DNA from 3 places in the Bradyrhizobium sp. CCGB01 genome. Region 2 is predicted to be linked to each of the others. Evidence: predicted binding sites of a transcription regulator. Region 2 holds the regulator's gene; each other region holds the start of a gene.
The links. Region 2 encodes PhoB, which activates phosphate uptake and scavenging genes when phosphate is short. Its sites were predicted from a motif close to TGTCATNNANCTGTCAT; they were not measured.

Region 1 (6,723 bases), 2.6 Mb from region 2:
GCTGCCACCTCGGTTTGCAGCCCCATGCGAAACATACGCCTTCAGCCCGCCATCATGCTTCGACAATGACCGAATGATGGATGTGCGTTTGCCGGTCTCACCACATCCGCGGTGTCATCGCCCGCGCAGGTGGGCGATGCTGCAGGAACAGAAGTCCTGCGCGTACCTTCCCGGCTGCGCCCGCTAGCTTGCCGCGCGCAGGTTCACCTTGCTCTCGGCGAGCGTGGTCAGCTTCTTGTCGGTCGCCTTCTCTTCTTCCAGCGTCTTGGCGAGCACGGTGGCGCAGTCGTTGCGGCCGAGTTGCTTGGCCCAGGCGATCAGGCTGCCGTAGCGCACGATCTCGTAATGCTCCGCGGCCTGCGCCGCGTTGATCAGCGCGGCGTCCAGCACCGCCTTGTCGGCGACTTCGCCGGCGGTCTCGTCGGCTTCCTCGATGATGCCGTCGATGGCCGGGCAGTCGACCGCCTTCACCTGCGCGCCGTGCATCCTGAACACTTCCTCGAGGCGCGCGACGTGCTGCTTGGTTTCCTCGAGGTGCGTCAAAAAGCCCTGCTTCAACTGCGGATCGGTGGCCTTATCTGCCATTTTCGGCAGCGCCTTGGTGAGCTGCTGCTCGGCATAATAGATGTCCTGAAGCTGATGCACGAACAGGTCGTTCATGGTCTTGATGTCTTTTGTGAACAGTCCCATCGTTCCGATCCTCTCGGTTTCGGGAACACGGAGGCGTCGGCTTGCACGAAAAGCCGATTATTCCGCCATGTTCGATTGCTGATGGAGCGCTAACCAGCGCATTGCACCGACGTTCCAAAAAACCCGTATTGCTTGCGTTGGAACAATGCCGATCGCGATCGGATACGAAACCATGTCAACACACGGACGCGCGATCCGGGCAGGTGCCTCGACTCATATGCTTAACGCGCGGCCGATATGAACCAGATATGACAAAAGCGGCCGGTCCGACGCAGAACCTATCCTTGTCAAGGGCTGCACAAGTCGCTGTTTTTGCCTTAAATGAGCTACATCATGCCTAGCGATCGAAGCCCATTTCGGGCAGTGATCGCGCCCGACCGGCCAATGTCTGGCCTGGTCGGTCTTGCCCCCCGCCGGGAGGATGAATGCACGGACTGCTGCCCGCGCTGAAACGCGGCTTCAAGAGATGGATCGGCTGGCGACGGCTCGGCGTTGCTGCGAGCGTCTTCATCATCGCCTTCGCGATCACGACGCTTGTGCGCACTCTCAAGGACATCGATACCGGCGTCATCCTGACCGCGTTGACCGAGATTCCCCGCGGCAATATCGGGCTGGCGGCGATCTGCGTCGTCTTCGCGTTCTGTACGCTGACCTTTTACGATTATTTTGCACTGCGAACGATCGGCAAGAAGCATGTGCCCTATCGCATCGCAGCACTCTCCAGCTTCACGTCCTATTCGATCGGCCACAACATCGGCGCCACCGTCTTTACCGGCGGCGCGATCCGTTTCCGGATCTATTCGGACTACGGGCTGAACGCGATCGACGTCGCGAAAATCTGCTTCCTGTCCGGCCTGACCTTCTGGCTCGGTAACATCTTCGTGCTCTCGATCGGCATGGTCATCCATCCGGATGCCGCCTCGTCGATGGATCAACTGCCGTCGTCGATCAACCGGCTGATCGGGCTCGGCGGCCTCGCCTCGATCGGCGCCTATCTGGTCTGGCTCTGCATGGGCGAGAAGCGCCGCGAACTCGGCCAGAAGGGCTGGAAGGTCGTGCTGCCCTCGGCGCCGCTGACGCTGGTCCAGATCCTGATCGGCGTGGTCGATCTCGGCTTCTGCGCAACGGCGATGTACCTGCTGATGCCAGCCAATCCGCCGATCGATTTCATGTCGCTGGCGGTGGTGTTCATCCTGGCGACGCTGATCGGTTTTGCCAGCCACGCGCCCGGCTCGATCGGCGTGTTCGATGTCGCCATGCTGGTCGCGCTGCCCGAATTCGGCCGCGAGCAGCTTCTGGCGACCCTGCTGGTCTTCCGCATCCTCTATTTCGTGATCCCGTTCGGCCTCGCCATCTCCATCATGGGCGCGCGCGAGCTGTGGATGAACGTGGTCCAGCCCTGGCAGGAACGGCGGCGGCTGGCCGAGGCCTGCGCCCAGGCCAACCTGCCCAAGCAGGTGGCAGCGATGGAGCGCGAGCGATCATTGCGGCAGGCCAGCAAGCGTTAAAGCGGGTCAGACTAAGGTTGCGGACGGGGCAGCGATCCTCTCTTATTTCCGCCTCAACTTTGCCGTTGAACACGCGGGCCATGATCCCTTTTTCCTTTCGTACCTTCGCCGCAGGCCTCGTGCTGCTTGCCGGCATTCTGACGTCTTTGCCGCCCGAGCGCGCCGCCGCGCAGGACGCCGGCGCGATGCAAATATCCTGGGAGGTGCGCAACCGCTTCCGCCTGTTCCGCGAGGAGCGCGACTTCCTGCTCCACGTCGAGAACGCACGTAACCGCAGCATCCTCGCCGCCGAGCAGTCGCTGGAGCTCCAGAGCGAGGGCCGCGGCTGGGCCCGCAACATGGTCAACCGGCTCTGCATTGACCTCCAGGGCCGCGTCAACCAGCCCTGCACCCGCGACAACGTCAAAGAGAACTACCTCACCCCGACCGATCACCCGGTGACCGTGCGCCTGGCCGGCGCGGTGCCGGTCGGCGCCACCTGCGCCTGGTCGTTCGACGACGGCGACGGGCCGCAGACCTCGACTTTCGATTGCGCCGAGCCGATCAATCTGCGGGTTCGCTACGGCAAGCAGACGGTCGCGAGCGTCGACGTCTCCTCCGGTTCCGACCCGACCCAGCGCGTCCAGACCGAGATCCAGGTCCGCGACATCTTCGTTGCGGGCCTCGGGGACAGCATCGCCTCCGGCGAAGGCAATCCGGACCGGCCGCTGCCGTTGTCGGACGAAGGATTCTGCTTCCGCTCCTATCTCGGTACTGCCGCCGGCGGCCAATATTACCGGCCGAGCCGGGCCGGCTATAAAGGCGGCCGCGCCTGCGAGGCGCCGGATACGCTCGCCAACTGGCAGCGCTACAGCGCGCTCTGGTTCAATTCGCCCTGCCATCGTTCGCTCTACAGCTACCAGGCCCGCACCGCGCTGGCGCTCGCGGTGCGCTACACCCACATCGCGGTGACCTTTCTGCCGCTCGCCTGCACCGGCGCCAGCATCGGCGACGGCCTCCTGGGCTCGCAGCGCGCCCGCGAATGCCCGCCCGGCAAGACCGGCGTCTGCAACACCAGCGTGAACGCCCAGGTCGCCGAGCTGCGCGAGGCGCTCACCGCCGCCAGGAAGCGGCAGCCCGACCGCACGCTCGACCTCGTGCTGCTCTCGGTCGGCGCCAACGACGTCTACTTCTCCGGCCTCGTCGCCGACGTCATCGTCGACACCGCGACCGAGCGCGCGCTGTTCCGCCGCTCCGGCGTGATGGCGAGCGTCGACGATTCCCGCGATGCGCTGGCACGCGAGCTGCCGCAGAATTTCGTCAAGTTGCGCGAGGCGCTGAAGCCGCTGGTCGGAGGCGACCTCTCGCACGTGGTCTACGTGTCCTACGCCAATCCCGCGCTCGCCGATGGCGGCGTGCCCTGCCGCGGCGGCCGCGCCGGGTTCGACATCCATCCGTCCTTCAACGCCGATCCGCAGCGCCTCGCCCGCGTCTCGACCTTCGTCGACACCGAATTCCTGCCGCAACTGAAGGGGCTCGCCACCTGCACGCGGGGCGCGCTGTGCCGCGATCCCGAAGCCGACCGCATGACCTTCGTGGACTCGCACCAGGCAGCGTTCGCCGACCACGGTTTTTGCGCGCATTCGGGGAACGATCCCGAATTCGATCGCACCTGCTTCGCCGAGAACGGCCAGAGCTTCAATCCCGATATCGTGAGCGCGGCGAGCCAGCCGATGCTGTGCGGCCGCGGTGCATCGGAGTATCGCGCCTACCTGCCGCGCGCACGCTGGATCCGCGATGCGAATGACAGCTATTTCGCCGCGATGACCTATCCGCAAGGCCTGCCGGCGGCGAGCCAGCCAACCGACATCCACGATGCCACCTGGGGCGTGCTCTCCGCCGTCTATGGCGGCGCCGTGCATCCGAGCGCGGAGGGTCACGCCGCGATGGCGGATGCCACTCTGCCGGCTGCGAGCAGCGTGCTCGGATTGGACGCGGTGCCGCCGGGCGTCACGCGCAGTCTTCTCGCGCCGCTGTTGCCGGGCGCGCAGCAGTAGCACGACGCTGCTCCCACACATTCGGTGTCATCGCCCGACTTGATCGGGCGATCCAGTACGCCGTGACGGCGATGATTGAATCGAGAGGCCGCGGCGTACTGGATTCCCCGCTTTCGCGGGGAATGACAGTGGAGCGCTTGGCACAATCTCGCGCATCACCATCGCACATTCGCGTCACCGCACTATCGTTCCCTCCACCTGCCGTTCCATCAATCCAAAAACGGCATCGATCGATACTGCCTTGAACTTGGACACTTTGCCGCGCGCGCCTCTAGGAGTCGCCGTGAGGAAACATTTCGAGTTCTAAGGAGGCGCGTGATGAGCGCAGTGGTGTCCGCAGCGGACGTGAGAAGGTCTCGCGTCAGGCTGTTCATCGTGACCATGTTGTTCCTGGTCACCACCGTCAATTATGCCGACCGCGCCACGCTGTCGATCGCGGGCCCCGCGCTCTCCAAGGAGCTGCATCTCGATCCCGTCGCCATGGGTTGGATCTTCTCGGCTTTCGGCTGGTCCTATGTCGTGGCGCAGGTGCCGGGCGGCTGGCTGCTCGACCGTTACGGCTCGCGCCTCGTCTATGCCTTCAGCATTATCATCTGGTCGCTGTTCACGCTGATGCAGGGCTGGGTCGGCTTCCTCAGCGCCGGCGCTGCCATCACCGTGCTGTTCGCGCTTCGCCTCCTTGTCGGCGTCGCTGAAGCACCTTCCTTTCCCGCCAACGCCCGCATCGTCGCGGCCTGGTTTCCCGGCAATGAGCGCGGCACGGCCTCGGCGTTCTTCAATTCGGGGCAGTATTTCGCGACCGTGATCTTCGCGCCGCTGATGGGCTGGATCGCGCACGATTACGGCTGGCGCTACGTGTTCTTCGTGATGGGCGCGCTCGGCGTCGTCATGGGCCTCGTCTGGATCAAGACCGTCTATGGTCCGAAGGAGCACCCCGGCATCAACGAGGCCGAGTTCGACTACATCAAGGAAGGCGGCGCGCTGGTCGACCTCGACGCGCCCAAGGACGAGCGCGCGCCGGACTCCGGCCCGAGATGGGACCACATCCGCCAGCTGCTCTCCAATCGCATGATGCTCGGCGTCTATCTCGGCCAGTACTGCATCAACACGCTGACCTATTTCTTCCTGACCTGGTTTCCGGTCTACCTCGTCAAGGAGCGCGGCCTGTCGATCCTGCAAGCCGGCTTCGTCGCGACGCTGCCGGCGCTGTGCGGCTTCATCGGCGGCGTGCTCGGCGGCGTCATCTCCGACGCCATCCTGCGCAAGACCGGCTCGCTGACCATGGCGCGCAAGATCCCGATCGTCGGCGGTATGCTGCTGTCGATGTCGATCATCGCCTGCAACTATGTCGACGGACAGGCGCTGGTGGTCGGCTTCATGGCGCTCGCCTTCTTCGGCAAGGGCATCGGCGCACTCGGCTGGGCGGTCGTCTCCGACACCTCGCCCAAGGAAGCCGGCGGCGTCTCCGGCGGCCTTTTCAACACCTTCGGCAACCTCTCCTCGATCTCTACCCCGATCGTGATCGGCTACATCCTGGCGGCCACCGGCTCCTTCAACGGCGCGCTGGTGTTCGTCGGTGCCAACGCGCTGGTAGCCGCATTCGCCTATCTCGTGATCGTCGGCAAGATCGAGCGGGTGGTGCTCAAACGTTCCTCCTGAGCGCTCCGAGTGATCGGAGTGGGACAGGCAACTCAACGGCGGCTTCTTCAGCCGCCGTCTTTGTTTTGGGGGTGATCGATGCTAGAAGTGCCGGGGAAACGCCTTATCCATCTAAGGCATGTATCGATGTTCGACCTCAACCAGCTCCGCTGCTTCGTGACAGTTGCGGAGGAATTGCATTTCGGCCGCGCCGCCGCGCGGCTGAACATGACCCAGCCGCCGCTGTCGCGGCAGATCCAGGTGCTCGAGCACATCATCGATGCGCCGCTGCTCGAGCGCACCAGCCGCTCGGTGCGCCTGACGCCTGCGGGCCGCAGCTTCCTGCCCGAGGCACGGCGGATCCTGAAGCTTGCGGAGAGCGCCTCGCAGGTCGCCCGCCGCATCGCGCTCGGCAAGACCGGCTCGCTGAAGATCGGCTTCACCGCGGCCGCCGCCTACGGCTTCCTTCCCGAGCTCGTCGCGGCCTGCCGCGCCAAGCTGCCCGAGGTCGACTTCTCGCTGAAGGAGATGGTCTCCGGCGATCAGTTCGAGGCGCTGACCTCGGGCCAGATCGACGCCGGCCTGCTGCGGCCGCCGATCGCACGCCCCGAGCTCACCAGCCGCCGCGTCGTCGCCGAGCCCCTGCTCGCCGCGATCCCGAAGAAGCATCCGCTGGCGAATGCCGAGAGCATCACCATCAAGGACTTCGACGACCAGCCCTTCGTGATGTATTCGCCCTATGAGAGCCGCTATTTCCACGATCTCCTGGTGGCGCAATTCACGCGTTCCGACGTGCTGCCCCGCTATGTCCAGCACCTCAGCCAGATCCATTCGATCCTCGCAATGGTGCG
Region 2 (6,723 bases):
TCGCCGAGGCGCTCGGCGTCGTAGCGCGCATAGGCGCGCAGACGATCCGGCGCCATGTAATCGACGACCAGGAACGACACAGGACCGTCGGTCTGGGCCTGGAGGATGAAGCGGCCCTCGAATTTCAGCGCCGAGCCGAGCAGCGTCGTCAGCACGATGGCCTCGCCGAGCAGCTTGCCGACCGGCGCAGGGTAATCGTGCTTGGTCAGGATCTCGTCGAGCGCGGGACCGAGCCGCACCAGGCGCCCGCGCACGTCCAGCGCGTCGACCTCGTAGGGCAGCACAGCGTCATCGATGGGAACCGCTGATGGCGCGCGAACCGGGCCTTCGAGCCCGGTATTCATGTCGGGGGATTGGGAAACCATGGCGCTCTATCTGGGGTCGGAGGGCGGGAAATGGAAGGGGCCGCTGGGTGGTGTGTTCCGATGCAACTTGAACCGTACCAGGCCGCCTCAAATTTAGTGTCGTTCCGGACAAGCGTAGCGAAGCGGAGCGCCGATCCGGGATCCATAACCCCAGGCTACAGTTTGGCGAAGACTGTTAGCCTCGGCCCGCCTGCCACAAGAGAGCTTTCGCGGTATGGGTCCCTGCGTTCGCAGGGACAACAGTTCTATGTGAGGTCGGCAGCCGGCCTCCGACGAACCTACTTCACCGCGTCGAAACACCAGGCCAGAATGCCCTTCTGCGCGTGCAGGCGGTTTTCGGCCTCGTCGAACACGACCGATTGCGGGCCGTCGATCACCTCGTCGGTGACCTCCTCACCGCGATGGGCGGGCAGGCAGTGCATGAACAGCGCATCGGGCTTGGCCAGCGACATCAGCTTGGCATTGACCTGATAGGGCTTGAGCACGTTGTGACGGTGCTCGCCTTCCTTGTCGCCCATCGACACCCAGGTGTCGGTGACGACGCAGTCGGCGCCGTGCACGGCGGCCTCGGGATCGGTGCCGAGCACGATCGACGCCCCGGTCGCCTTGATGAAGTCGCGCATCACCTTCTTCGGTGCGAGCTCGGGCGGCGTTGCGACGTTGAGCTTGAACTTGAAGCGCTCGGCCGCATGGGCCCAGGACGCCAGCACATTGTTGTCGTCGCCGGTCCAGGCCACCGTCCGTCCTTCGATCGGGCCGCGATGTTCCTCATAGGTCATGAGGTCGGCCATCACCTGGCAAGGGTGCGAACGGCGCGTCAGGCCGTTGATGACCGGCACGGTGGCGTTTGCCGCAAGCTCCAGCAAGGCCTCGTGATTGAGGATGCGGATCATGATGGCGTCGACATAGCGCGACAGCACGCGCGCGGTGTCGGCAATGGTCTCGCCGCGGCCCAGCTGCATCTCGGCACCGGTGAGCATGATGGGCTCGCCGCCAAGCTGGCGCATCGCGACGTCGAACGACACGCGGGTGCGGGTCGAGGGGCGTTCGAAGATCATCGCCAGCGTCTTGCCTTCGAGCGGCTTCACGGGCTGCTGCGCCTTCTGCTTCGCCTTCATCGCGGAGGATGCGGCGAGCATGCGCTTGAGCTCCGACAGCGGCAGCTCGTTGATATCGAGGAAGTGCTTGGGGGAGTTACTCATCAGCTTGCCGCCCGCTTGGTGCCCGCAAGCGCAGTGCAGGCGCGTTCGAGCCGCCCGACGCTGTCCTCGATCTCGGCTTCGCTGACGATCAAGGGCGGCAGGAAACGCACGACATTGTCGCCGGCACCGACCGTGAGCAGTTTCTGGTCGCGCAGCGCCGCGACGAGATCGCCGGAGGGCACCACGGCCTTGATGCCGATCAGGAGGCCTTCGCCGCGCACTTCGCTGACGACGTCGGGATGACGGTCGATCACGGAGGCGAGCTTCTGCTTGAGCAGCAGCGACATCTTCTGCACGTGATCGAAGAAGCCGGGCTTGAGCATGACGTCGAGCACGGCGTTCGCAGCCGAGATCGCCAGCGGGTTGCCGCCGAAGGTCGAGCCGTGCGAGCCGGGCCCCATGCCGGAAGCCGCATCCGCAGTCGCCAGCACCGCGCCGATCGGAAAGCCGCCGCCGAGCGCCTTCGCCAGCGACATGACGTCAGGTGTGACGCCGGTGCGCCTGTGCGCGAAGAGATCGCCGGTGCGGCCCATGCCGGTCTGCACCTCGTCGAACGCGAGCAGCAGGCCCTTCTCGTCGCAGAGCTGGCGCAGCGCCTTGAGGAAGGAGGGCGTCGCCGAACGCACGCCGCCCTCGCCCTGGATCGGCTCGATCAGGATGCCGGCGGTCTGCGGACCAATCGCCTTCTTCACGGCCTCGATGTCGCCGTGCGGGATCTGGTCGAAACCGTCCATCGGCGGACCAAAACCTTCGAGATATTTTGCAGATCCCGTCGCAGCCAGCGTTGCCAATGTGCGGCCGTGGAAGGCGCCTTCGAAGGTGATGATGCGATAACGTTCCGGATGCCCCATGGAGAAGTGATGATGGCGGACCAGCTTGATCACACCCTCCAGCGCTTCAGCGCCGGAATTGCAGAAGAACACGAAGTCCGCGAAGCTTTCGTTGCACAGACGCGCCGCAAGCTTCTCGCCATCCGGGCTCTGGAACAGGTTCGACATGTGCCAGAGCTTGGTGGCCTGCTCCTGCAACGCCTTGACCAACACCGGATGCGCATGGCCGAGCGCATTCACCGCCACGCCCGAGGTGAAATCGAGATAACGCTCGCCGTTGGTCGCGATCAGCCAGCAGCCTTCGCCGCGCTCGAAACCGAGGTCGGACCTGGCGAAAACGGGGAGCAAATGCGGCGCTGCGCTGTTAGTCATGACGATCACTTGATTGTTGCGGACGGTGTGAGCGTGCATTGCGCAACGCACCATTGACCGGCCCGGAAAACGAAACGTGCCGCCTTTTAAGGGCGGCACGCGCAACCATCTTATGCCTGGTGAAACGGGTGTCAATGCCGCCCGGAAAGCCTCGCGAAATGCTTAATCCGTAGTCTTGCGGTGGCGATTTTGCGTATTTTCGCCACGGAACATGTGGAAGCGAGTCGGCGGACTCTTGCGCGTGAGTCACGCCATATTGTAGCGTTTGGCTTGTCAGATACGACATCTCGTGCAGCAGTTCTGATCCTCTAAGTCCTCATGTACCGGCGTAAGCGTTCGGGCGCATCTGGCGCGCCCGGCGAGCCTTAAGGGATTCTGACGGCACGGGTTTTTCGAAGCTTAGGCATTCGCTGTGCGGCCCCAGGATGGCAGGCGCCGGCGGAGGAAAGGGTGCAATGACGGTTTTGACCTGGTCAGATGATCGCGTCGAGCAGCTGAAAAAGCTCTGGGAGGCCGGACTTTCGGCCAGCCAGATCGCCGCTGAGCTTGGCAACGTGACCCGCAACGCGGTGATCGGCAAGGTGCACCGGCTCGGCCTGTCCGGCCGCGCCAAGAGCCCCTCGTCCGCAGCGCCCCGGCCGCGCAAGGCGCGTCCCGCGCAGCACATGATGCGGGTGAGCCGGCCGATCGCGCGCGGCAACACCGCGCTGGCGCAGGCCTTCGAGGTCGAGGTCGAGGCCGAACCGGTCACCTACGACAACGTGGTGCCGATGAGCCAGCGACTGTCGCTGCTGGAGCTGAACGAGGCGACCTGCCACTGGCCGGTCGGCGATCCCTCGAGCCCGGATTTCTTCTTCTGCGGCGGCAAGGCGCTCTCCGGCCTGCCCTACTGCGCCCAGCACTCGCGCGTGGCGTATCAGCCCGCAGCGGATCGCAGGCGCGCGCCGGCGAAGCCGGGTCCGCGCTGAGAGTTTTCTGAGATCACGACGGCAGCCGTCACGCGATGACGGCTCCACAAGATGGGCGTCGTCCCTGCGAAAGCAGGGACCCATAACCACAGGGCGCAATTGTCGCGCAAAGTGGTCACTCCGAGTCTTCGCCTCACCACTCCCCGTGGTTATGGGTCCCGGCGTTCGCCGGGACGACATCGGAAATTGTAGCGGCGGATCGCTAAATCAGCTCGCAAACCCTACGCCTGCTCTGCCTTCGCAAAGCGATCATCGAGCGCATAGCCGGCGCCGCGGACGGTGCGGATCGGGTCCTGCTCGCGGCCAAGATTGAGCAGCTTGCGCAAGCGGCCGATATGCACGTCCACGGTGCGCTCGTCGATATAGATGTCGCGGCCCCAGACGCTGTCGAGCAGTTGCTCGCGCGAGAACACCCGGCCCGGATGCTCCAGGAAGAACTCCAGCAGGCGATATTCGGTCGGGCCAAGATCGATCGGCCGGCCCGAGCGCGCCACGCGGCGCTTGTCGCGGTCGAGCTCGATGTCGCCATAGGCGAGCACGGTTGCGAGCCGCTCCGGGCTTGCGCGCCGCAGCAGACCCTTCACGCGCGCCAGCAGCTCGGGCACCGAAAACGGCTTGACGATGTAGTCGTCGGCGCCGGTCGCAAGTCCGCGCACCCGCTCGCTCTCCTCGCCGCGCGCGGTGAGCATGATGATCGGGAGCTGCTTGGTCTCCGGGCGGGTACGAAGCCGCCGGCACAGCTCGATGCCGGACAGTCCCGGCAGCATCCAGTCGAGCACGATCAAATCGGGGATGTGCTCCTTGAGACGGGTGTCGGCGTCGTCGCCGCGCATCACCGTCTCGACGTCGTAGCCGTCGCCTTCGAGATTGTAGCGAAGCAGCTCGGTGAGAGCTTCCTCGTCCTCAACCACCATAATGCGTGCGCCCATCGGGTCGTCGCTCCTTAAGTATTCGGAACCGTCGTGGCGAAGGTCGTCATGTCGCCCTTCGGCCGCTTGTCGGTGATCGCCTGTCCCTCGATCATGTAGAACACGGTCTCGGCGATGTTGGTGGCGTGGTCGCCGATGCGCTCGATGTTCTTGGCGCAGAACATCAAATGGATGCAGAACGAGATGTTGCGCGGATCCTCCATCATGTAGGTGAGGAGTTCGCGGAACAGCGAGGTGCAGATGGCGTCGACTTCCTCGTCGCCCTTCCACACCGCCATCGCCGCCGGCAGGTCGTGCGCGGCATAGGCGTCCAGCACCGACTTGACCTGCTGCTGCACGAGGTCGGTCATGTGCTCGAGGCCGCGGAACAGCTTGAGCGGATGGAAATCGGTCTCCAGCGCCGCGACGCGCTTGCCCATGTTCTTGGCGAGGTCGCCGATGCGCTCGAGATCGGTCGCGACGCGCATGGCGCCGACGATTTCGCGCAAATCGACAGCCATCGGCTGGCGGCGCGCGATGGTCAGCACGGCGCGCTCCTCGATCTTCTTCTGAAGTGCGTCGAGATCGGCATCGATGGCGACGACGCGCTGACCGAGCGCGACGTCGCGGCGGATCAGCGCGTCGACGGAATCGACGATCATGCGCTCGGCGATCCCGCCCATCTCCGCGACCAGGCGGGTGAGTTCCTGGAGGTCGGTGTCGAAGGCCTTTGCGGTATGTTCAGAACCCATATCCCGTCTCCTCAGCCGAACCGGCCGGTGATGTAATCCTGCGTGCGCCGGTCGGTCGGCGACGTGAAGATCTTGCTGGTGTCGTCGAACTCGATCAACTCGCCGAGATACATGAAGGCGGTCTTGTCGGAGACGCGCGCCGCCTGCTGCATGTTGTGGGTGACGATCGCGATCGTGTAGTTCTCGGACAGCTCCTGGATCAGCTCCTCGACCTTGGCGGTCGAGATCGGGTCGAGCGCCGAGCAGGGCTCGTCGAACAGGATGACCTCGGGCCGCACCGCGACCGTGCGGGCGATGCAGAGGCGCTGCTGTTGGCCGCCGGAGAGCGACAGGCCGGAGGCGTTGAGCTTGTCCTTGACCTCGTTCCACAGCGCGCCGCCACGCAGCGCCTTCTCGACGCGGTCGTCCATCTCGGACTTCGAGATCTTCTCGTAGAGACGGATGCCGAACGCGATGTTCTCGTAGATCGTCATCGGGAACGGCGTCGGCTTTTGGAACACCATGCCGACGCGGGCGCGCAGCAGGTTGAGGTCGAGCTTGGGGTCGAGGATGTTGGTCTGGTCGAGCATGAGCTGGCCGGTGACGCGCTGGCCCGGATAGAGGTCGTACATCCGGTTGAAGATGCGCAGCAGGGTCGACTTGCCGCAACCCGACGGGCCGATGAACGCCGTGACGCGGTTGGTGCCGAGCGCCAGGTTAATGTTCTTCAGCGCGTGGTGCTCGCCATAGTAGAAGTTGAGGTTGCGAACCGTCACCTTGGCGGGCGCCTCGGGCAGCGGCTGCGAGCCGTGCTGAACGGCGGGCGTACTGACGGAAACAGACATTTCGCTCATTTTGCAGTCCTCTCGGCGCTAAGGAGGCGCGCGCCAATGTTCAGGGCAAGCACGGTCAACGTGATCAGCAAGGCGCCGCTCCAGGCGAGCTGCTTCCAGTAGGCGTAGGGGCTCTGCACGAAGTTGTTGATGGTGACCGGCAGGTTCGCCATCGTCTTGTTCAGGCCGAGGCTGAAGAACTGGTTCGACAGCGCGGTGAAGAGCAGCGGCGCGGTCTCGCCGGCGACGCGGGCGGTGGCCAGCATCACGCCGGTGATGAGGCCGGAGCGCGCGGCACGATAAGCGATGCGCTTGATCACCAGCGAGCGCGGCAGGCCGAGCGCGGACGCCGCCTCTCGCAGCGCGTTCGGCACCAGCAGCAGCATGTCCTCGGTCGTACGCAGGACCACCGGAATGACGATGACGGCGAGCGCGAGACTGCCGGCGATCGCCGAGAAGCCGCGCATCGGCACCACCACCGCACCGTAGATGAACAGGCCGATGATGATCGAGG
Region 3 (6,723 bases), 4.4 Mb from region 2:
AGCCTGAGTGCGGCCGCGCTGGAGTCCTCCGAGCGTCACGCCAAGGCCTCGGCGGAATAAACGGCTTCGATCGAATAAGTTTCTAGCGCCGGACGATCGAGCCGGCCCGTCCAATCAGGCGGGCGAGGGCGCGGAAGCGGCTGCCGACGCGGTCGGCGACGAGGTCCCCGAGCCGGTGCTCGAACACCAGCATCAGATTGCGGCCCTGGCTGCGGAAATGCGTCGCCGGCAGCACGCCCGGGCGTGCCGCCGAGATCAGATGGGCCACGCGGAACGCCGCGCCCAGTAGGCGGGCACGCTCGAGCTGGGCCGGTGTCAGCAGCTCCTGCATGGTCACCGGCGGCTGGTTCTCCTCGCTCAGGCCGGCATAGCGGTAGAACACGGACAGGCCGACGAAGGCGCGCTCGGTGTGGGTGATCGCGCCGAAATTGCCGTTGACGACGAGGCTCAGCGTCTGCTCGCCGCGATGGTCGGGATGCACGCGCCAGCCGATGTCGGAGAGCAGGCACGCGGTGTGGCGCAAGCGGCGGTCTTCCTCGGTCTCGCGCAGCTTCACCACGCGAACGAGGCGGTCGGTCCATGCGATCAGCTCGCGGGCGTGCTTTGCCGAACGCGACAGCAGCTGATTGAGCTCTTCCGCGGCACAGATCAGCCCGTCCTTGTTGCGCTCGGACTCCGGCAGCTTCTCATGCAGCAGGCCCTCGCGCACGCCGAAGGTCGAGAACACGATGGATTTGGGTTTCGCCACCCGAATGATGTGCTCGAGCACGAGCGCCGCATAGGTCAGGAGCGGGCGCCTTGCATCCGCGACGATCTCGATGTCGGCCAGCATGCCTGCGGCTGCGAGCCGCCGTAACCTGCGGGAAAAGTCGAGCGCTTCGGCCGCGGAGATGGAGTAGCCGTGCATCACCTGCAGCGAGTAGCCGCTCTGGATGATGTGGATGCGCGCGAGCGCGCGCCAGGTGCCGCCGACGGCGTAGAAGGTGCGGCCGCGACCGGCGGCGAGCTGCGGCACCTCGTCGAGCTCCTCGCGTACGATGCGGTCGGCGCGCTTGAGCGATTTGTGCGCGAGATCCTGGAGCGCGAGGCCGCCGAGCGGCAGCGTCACGCCGCTGCGCACGCTGTTCTTGCGCACGTCGATCAGTTCGAGCGAGCCGCCGCCGAGATCGCCGACGATACCATCGGGATGATGGATGCCGGAGATCACGCCAAGCGCCGACAGCCGCGCCTCGCGCGGGCCCGACAGGATCTCGATCTTAACGGCGCAGATGCGCTCGGCTTTCGCGATGAAGTCGGGGCCGTTGGAGGCGTCGCGGCAGGCTGCGGTGGCGATCGCGAAGACGCGTCCGACCTGCATCACGCGGCACAGCGCCCGGAAACGCTTGAGCGAGGTCAGGGCCTTGTCGACGGCGTCGGGCGCAAGCAGGCCCGTGCTCTGCACCTCGCGCCCGAGGCCGCACAGCGTCTTCTCGTTGAAGATCGGAATGAGGCTCCGCGTCAGTCCCTCGTAGACGACGAGACGGACCGAGTTGGAACCGATGTCGATGACCGCGACGCTCGAGCCGCGCTTGCGCGGCCGCTTCACGTCGGGAATCCCGGATCAGGATTGATGACGTTCATTACGGCGCGTGAGACGGCGCGGAGAGGATTCCTTGAGCGACTTTCCACGGCCAGACAGACTCGGATTTGTCATGAAGTAGTTGTGGACGTTGAAAGGCTCCTCGCCCTTCGCGGTCTTCATACGCGTTGAGGACCCGTCCGGCAACAATTGCCAGCTCTGCTCATTGTCCTTCAGGTTCGCGACCATGATCTGCTCGAGAACCTGCTGATGCACCGTGGGATTTTGCAGCGGACACAGCACCTCGACGCGGCGGTCGAGGTTGCGCGGCATCATATCGGCCGACGAGATATACACAGCCGCTTTCGCGCTCGGCAGGCCTTGGCCCATGCCGAAGCAATAGATTCGGCCGTGTTCCAGGAAGCGCCCGATGATCGACTTGACGCGGATGTTCTCCGACAGCCCCGGAATGCCGGGCCTGAGGCAACAGATGCCGCGCACCACGAGCTCGACCTGAACGCCGGCTTGTGAGGCCTCGTAGAGCGCGTCGATGATGTCGGGGTCGACCAGCGCATTCATCTTCATCCAGACCGCGCCGGGCCGGCCATGCCGCGCATGCGCCGTTTCGCCCTGGATGTGCTCGATGATGCGCTTGCGCAAGGTCAGCGGCGACACCGCCATCTTTTCCAGGTCGCTCGGCGCGGCATAGCCGGTGATGAAGTTGAACACGCGCGCGGCATCGCGGCCGATGGTCGGGTCCGAGGTGAAATAGGAGAGGTCGGTGTAGATGCGCGCGGTGACGGGGTGATAGTTGCCGGTGCCGGTGTGGACGTAAGTGGTGAGGCCGCCGCCCTCGCGGCGCACCACCATCGACAGCTTCGCGTGCGTCTTCAGTTCGAGGAAGCCGTAGACGACCTGCACGCCGGCGCGCTCAAGGTCGCGCGCCCAGCGGATGTTGGCCTCCTCGTCGAAGCGTGCCTTGAGTTCGATCAGCGCAGTGACGGACTTGCCGGCTTCGGCAGCCTCGGCAAGCGTACGCACGATCGGCGAGTTGTTGGAGGTGCGGTAGAGCGTCTGCTTGATCGCGACCACGTCCGGGTCGCGCGCGGCCTGCTGGAGGAACTGCACGACCACGTCGAAGGATTCGTAGGGGTGGTGGACGACGAGGTCCTTCTGCCGGATCGCGGCGAAGATGTCGCCGCCGTGCTCACGCACGCGCTCGGGATGGCGCGGCACGTAAGGGGTGAATTCGAGATCGGGCCGGTCGAGGCGGGTCAGCTGCGAGAGCTCGTTCATGGCGAGCACGCCGTCGACCAGGAACACCTCGTCATCGGCGGCCGAGAGCGCATGCTGCACGAAGCTGCGCAATTCCTCCGGCATCTTGGCGTCGATCTCGAGCCGGATCACCGACCCGCGGCGGCGGCGCTTCAGTGCGGTCTCGAACAGGCGGACGAGGTCTTCGGCCTCTTCCTCGATTTCGAGCTCGGAGTCGCGGATGATGCGGAAGGCGCCCTGGCCGTGGAGATTGTAGCCGGGGAACAGGCGGTTGATGAACAGCCCGGTCGCCTGCTCCAGCGAGATCAGCCGGACGACCTTGCCCTCGGCCGGCAACCGGATGAAGCGGTCGATCTTGCCGGGCATGCGGATCAGCGCGTTCATCTGCTTGCCGTCGGCGGCGCGCGTCAGCTGGAGCGCGATGGTGAAGCCGAGGCTCGGAATGAACGGGAAGGGGTGAGCCGGGTCGATCGCGAGCGGGGTCAACAGCGGGAACACGTTGTTGAGGAAGTAGTCCTCGATCCAGGTCCGCTCCGCCTTGGTGACGTCCTTGCCGTCGACCAGCACGATGCCGACGTCAGCCAGTGTGCCGCGCAGGTCGCGCCAGATCGCCTGCTGGTCGGAGGCAAGCTGCGAGACGGTGCGGTTGATCAGCGCGAGCTGCTCCGACGGCGTCAGGCCGTCGGGGCTACGCTCGGCAATGCCCTCGCGCACCTGGGCTTTGATGCCGGCGACGCGGACCATGAAGAATTCGTCGAGGTTATTCGCTGAAATCGACAGGAATCGCACCCGCTCCAGCATGGGGTGGCTGGGATTGACCGCTTCCTCCAGGACGCGGCGGTTGAAATGCAGCCAGGATAGCTCGCGATTGATGAAGCGCTCGGGGCTCGAGGCAATCGCCGGAAGGCCCTCGGTCTCCGGAGCTTTTTCTTTAATTTCAACAGCTTGCGCAGAGTCCATCAGAAGTCGGTCCATCCAGTTCGCCCCAATTTGCGACTTATGCGCAAAACCGCCGGGAGCATGTGTTAGTCCGATGACGTTTCGATGACATTGATGTTCCGCCGCCGCGCGCCGTCAAGCGGCCTTGGAGCCGGGGGGCCGGGTCAGGCGTCCCGAAGCAGCTCGGCGGCCAGCGCCCGCGTGACGGGGCGACCGAGGCGCAGGGCCTCGCTGTCGAGCCGTTCCACGGCCTCCCGCGCGGCGGCCGAAGACCGCTCCAGGCGGGTGGCGAGGTAGCCGACCACGCTCTCGTCCACGGCGAGTTGGCGGTCGGTGCAGAATTTGACGATCAGGCCGCGGAAGAGCTGGTCGTCGGGCGGCAGCAGCGAGATGACGGGCACGGCGCGCAGCCGCGAGCGCAGGTCGCGCAGATCGATCTCGATCGATGCCGGTACCTCGCGGCCGGTGAAGAGCACATAGGCGCCATCCTCGCGGGCGAGGTTCATCAGGTGGAACAGGGCGCGCTCGTCGAACGCCCTGGCCCTGAGATCCTCGACCACCAGCGCACCCGTGGCGAGCGCGCCCGGGACGGTCTCGGCGGTCAGCCCATTGGCCGCGGTCGAGCGGGCGCCTGAAACCTCGGCCCAGATCGCGGCGAGATGGCTCTTGCCGCTGCCTTCCGGGCCGGCCAGCCACATGATCCGGTTCGGCCATTCCGGCCAAGCATCGATCAGGGCAAGACCGGCTGCGTTGGCGGGGCCTTCGAGGAAATTGTCCCGGCTGAGGCTCTCCGCATGCGGAAGCGAGAACGCCAATTGTCGGGGATGAACGCGGCCTGCCACGCTTGCTTTGCTCCGTGCCGGCATGCCGGCTTGTTTGAAGAGATTCGACTTCATCGAGCGGGAGTTGGCCTTTTGCGGGGCCGCATCCCGGCTCATTTGGCCTCGATGGTGCTCATGTGCCGCAGCCACTCGACAAGATAGAGCGACACGGAGGCGAGCGTGAAGACCGTGACGAGGCCCATCAGGACCTTATCATAGGGGGCCGGGTTGAAGCCGAAGGCGAGGGAGGCCAGCACCAGCGCCGCATAGGCGACCTGGGCTGCTGTGTTGAGCTTCGACACCTTCGACGGCTTCATCTCGACCGGCTTGTCGAACAGCCAGGACACGATTACGGCGGCGACGATCATGATGTCGCGCGACACCACCAGGATCACGATCCAGCGCGGAATGTCGCCCCAGATGCCGAGCGCCAGGTAGATCGAGACCAGCAGGGCCTTGTCGGCGAGCGGATCGAGCAGGGCCCCGAGCTCGCTCGTCATGTTGAAGCGTTTGGCGAGGAAGCCGTCGACCGCGTCGCTGATGCCGGCAATGAGGAAGACGGCGAATGCCACCTCCATTTGGCTCGACACGATCGCCCAGACGATGATCGGGACCAGCATGATGCGGCCCAGGGTAATGATATTCGGAATACTCACGCGGCGCGTCCTGGCACCCGGTCTGACCTCGAATCCGGCCCCCTTCGAGGCTGAACCGGTTGATATCTCTACATAGTATACGGAGGTGCGCCATGCGAGCCATTGCGCGTCCCCGGAATTCGACGTAACCAGCCGCAAACCCACTGGAAATCGGGCATGACCGACCGCAAAAACGGCCTCACCTACGCCGATTCAGGCGTCGATATCGACGCGGGCAACCGCCTGGTCGACCTGATCAAGCCGATGGTGCGCGCCACCGCACGGCCTGGCGCCGACGCCGAGATCGGCGGATTCGGCGGCCTGTTCGACCTCAAGGCGGCCGGTTTCAAGGATCCCGTCCTGGTCGCCGCGACCGACGGCGTCGGCACCAAGGTCAAGATCGCGATCGAGACCGGGCTGCACGGCGGAATCGGCATCGACCTCGTCGCCATGAGCGTCAACGACCTCGTGGTGCAGGGCGCCGAGCCGCTGTTCTTCCTGGACTATTTCGCCTGCGGCAAGCTCGACCCGGAGGCGACCGCCTCGATCGTCGCCGGCGTCGCCGAAGGCTGCCGCGAATCCGGCTGCGCCCTGATCGGGGGCGAGACTGCCGAGATGCCCGGCCTCTACAAGGACGGCGATTACGATCTCGGCGGCTTTGCCGTCGGGGCCGCGGAGCGCGGTACGCTGTTGCCGCGCAAGGACATCGCCGCGGGCGATGCCGTGATCGGGCTGGCCTCGTCGGGCGTGCACTCCAACGGCTTCTCGCTGGTGCGCAAGATCGTCGAGCAGTCCGGCCTGGGCTTCGAGGCGCCGGCGCCGTTCGCGCCCGTCATGACGCTCGGCGGCGCGCTGCTGACGCCGACGCGGCTCTACGTCAAATCCTGCCTGCGTGCGATCCGCGAGACCGGCGCGGTGAAGGGGCTTGCCCACATCACCGGCGGCGGTTTCACCGACAACATCCCGCGCGTGCTGCCGAACCATCTTGGCGTCGGCATCGATCTCGCGCGCCTGCCGGTGCTTCCGGTTTTCAAATGGCTGGCCGCGCAGGCCGGTATCGCCGAGCTCGAAATGCTGCGCACCTTCAACTGCGGCATCGGCATGATCGCGATCGTCGAGCCCGACAAGGTCGACGAGGTCGTGCAGGTCTTCAGCGACGCCGGCGAAACGGTGGCGCAGCTCGGCACCGTGATCCCGGCCGAGGGCGAGCACCGCGTCGTCTATAACGGCCACCTCGATCTGGCGCTGTGATGAAGCGCCGCGTCGCCATCCTGATCTCCGGCCGCGGTTCCAACATGTCCGCGTTGATCAGGGCTGCGGCTGCGCCGGATTTCCCGGCGGAGATCTCGCTCGTGATCTCGAACAAGGCCGGCGCGCTCGGGCTCGAACGGGCCAGGGCGAGCGGCGTGAACACGCTGGTGATCGAGAGCAAGCCGTTCGGCAAGGACCGCGCCGGCTTCGAAAAGGTGCTGCAGGCGGCGCTCGATCAGCACGG

Region 1: a site for PhoB is predicted at 928-944, ahead of NLM25_RS30035 (YbhN family protein). Genes of this name have one in related genera too.
Region 3: a site for PhoB is predicted at 3,867-3,883, ahead of NLM25_RS21155 (RNA degradosome polyphosphate kinase). Genes of this name have one in related genera too.

The regions. Positions count from the first base shown of each region.
Region 1 covers NZ_JANADK010000001.1:6,414,420-6,421,142, forward strand. Annotated here, with positions in the region: gene NLM25_RS30030 (ferritin-like domain-containing protein) at 184-690, opposite strand; gene NLM25_RS30035 (YbhN family protein) at 1,116-2,198, shown strand; gene NLM25_RS30040 (hypothetical protein) at 2,279-4,234, shown strand; gene NLM25_RS30045 (MFS transporter) at 4,553-5,893, shown strand; gene NLM25_RS30050 (LysR substrate-binding domain-containing protein) at 6,020-6,723, shown strand, end outside.
Region 2 covers NZ_JANADK010000001.1:9,019,305-9,026,027, forward strand. Annotated here, with positions in the region: gene NLM25_RS42515 (Hsp33 family molecular chaperone) at 1-365, opposite strand, end outside; gene argF (ornithine carbamoyltransferase) at 644-1,567, opposite strand; gene NLM25_RS42525 (aspartate aminotransferase family protein) at 1,567-2,769, opposite strand; gene NLM25_RS42530 (GcrA family cell cycle regulator) at 3,225-3,737, shown strand; gene phoB (phosphate regulon transcriptional regulator PhoB) at 3,959-4,666, opposite strand; gene phoU (phosphate signaling complex protein PhoU) at 4,681-5,397, opposite strand; gene pstB (phosphate ABC transporter ATP-binding protein PstB) at 5,409-6,230, opposite strand; gene pstA (phosphate ABC transporter permease PstA) at 6,227-6,723, opposite strand, start outside.
Region 3 covers NZ_JANADK010000001.1:4,622,167-4,628,889, forward strand. Annotated here, with positions in the region: gene NLM25_RS21145 (TerC family protein) at 1-60, shown strand, start outside; gene ppx (exopolyphosphatase) at 83-1,585, opposite strand; gene NLM25_RS21155 (RNA degradosome polyphosphate kinase) at 1,601-3,793, opposite strand; gene NLM25_RS21160 (DnaA ATPase domain-containing protein) at 3,937-4,614, opposite strand; gene NLM25_RS21165 (CDP-alcohol phosphatidyltransferase family protein) at 4,707-5,249, opposite strand; gene purM (phosphoribosylformylglycinamidine cyclo-ligase) at 5,406-6,479, shown strand; gene purN (phosphoribosylglycinamide formyltransferase) at 6,479-6,723, shown strand, end outside.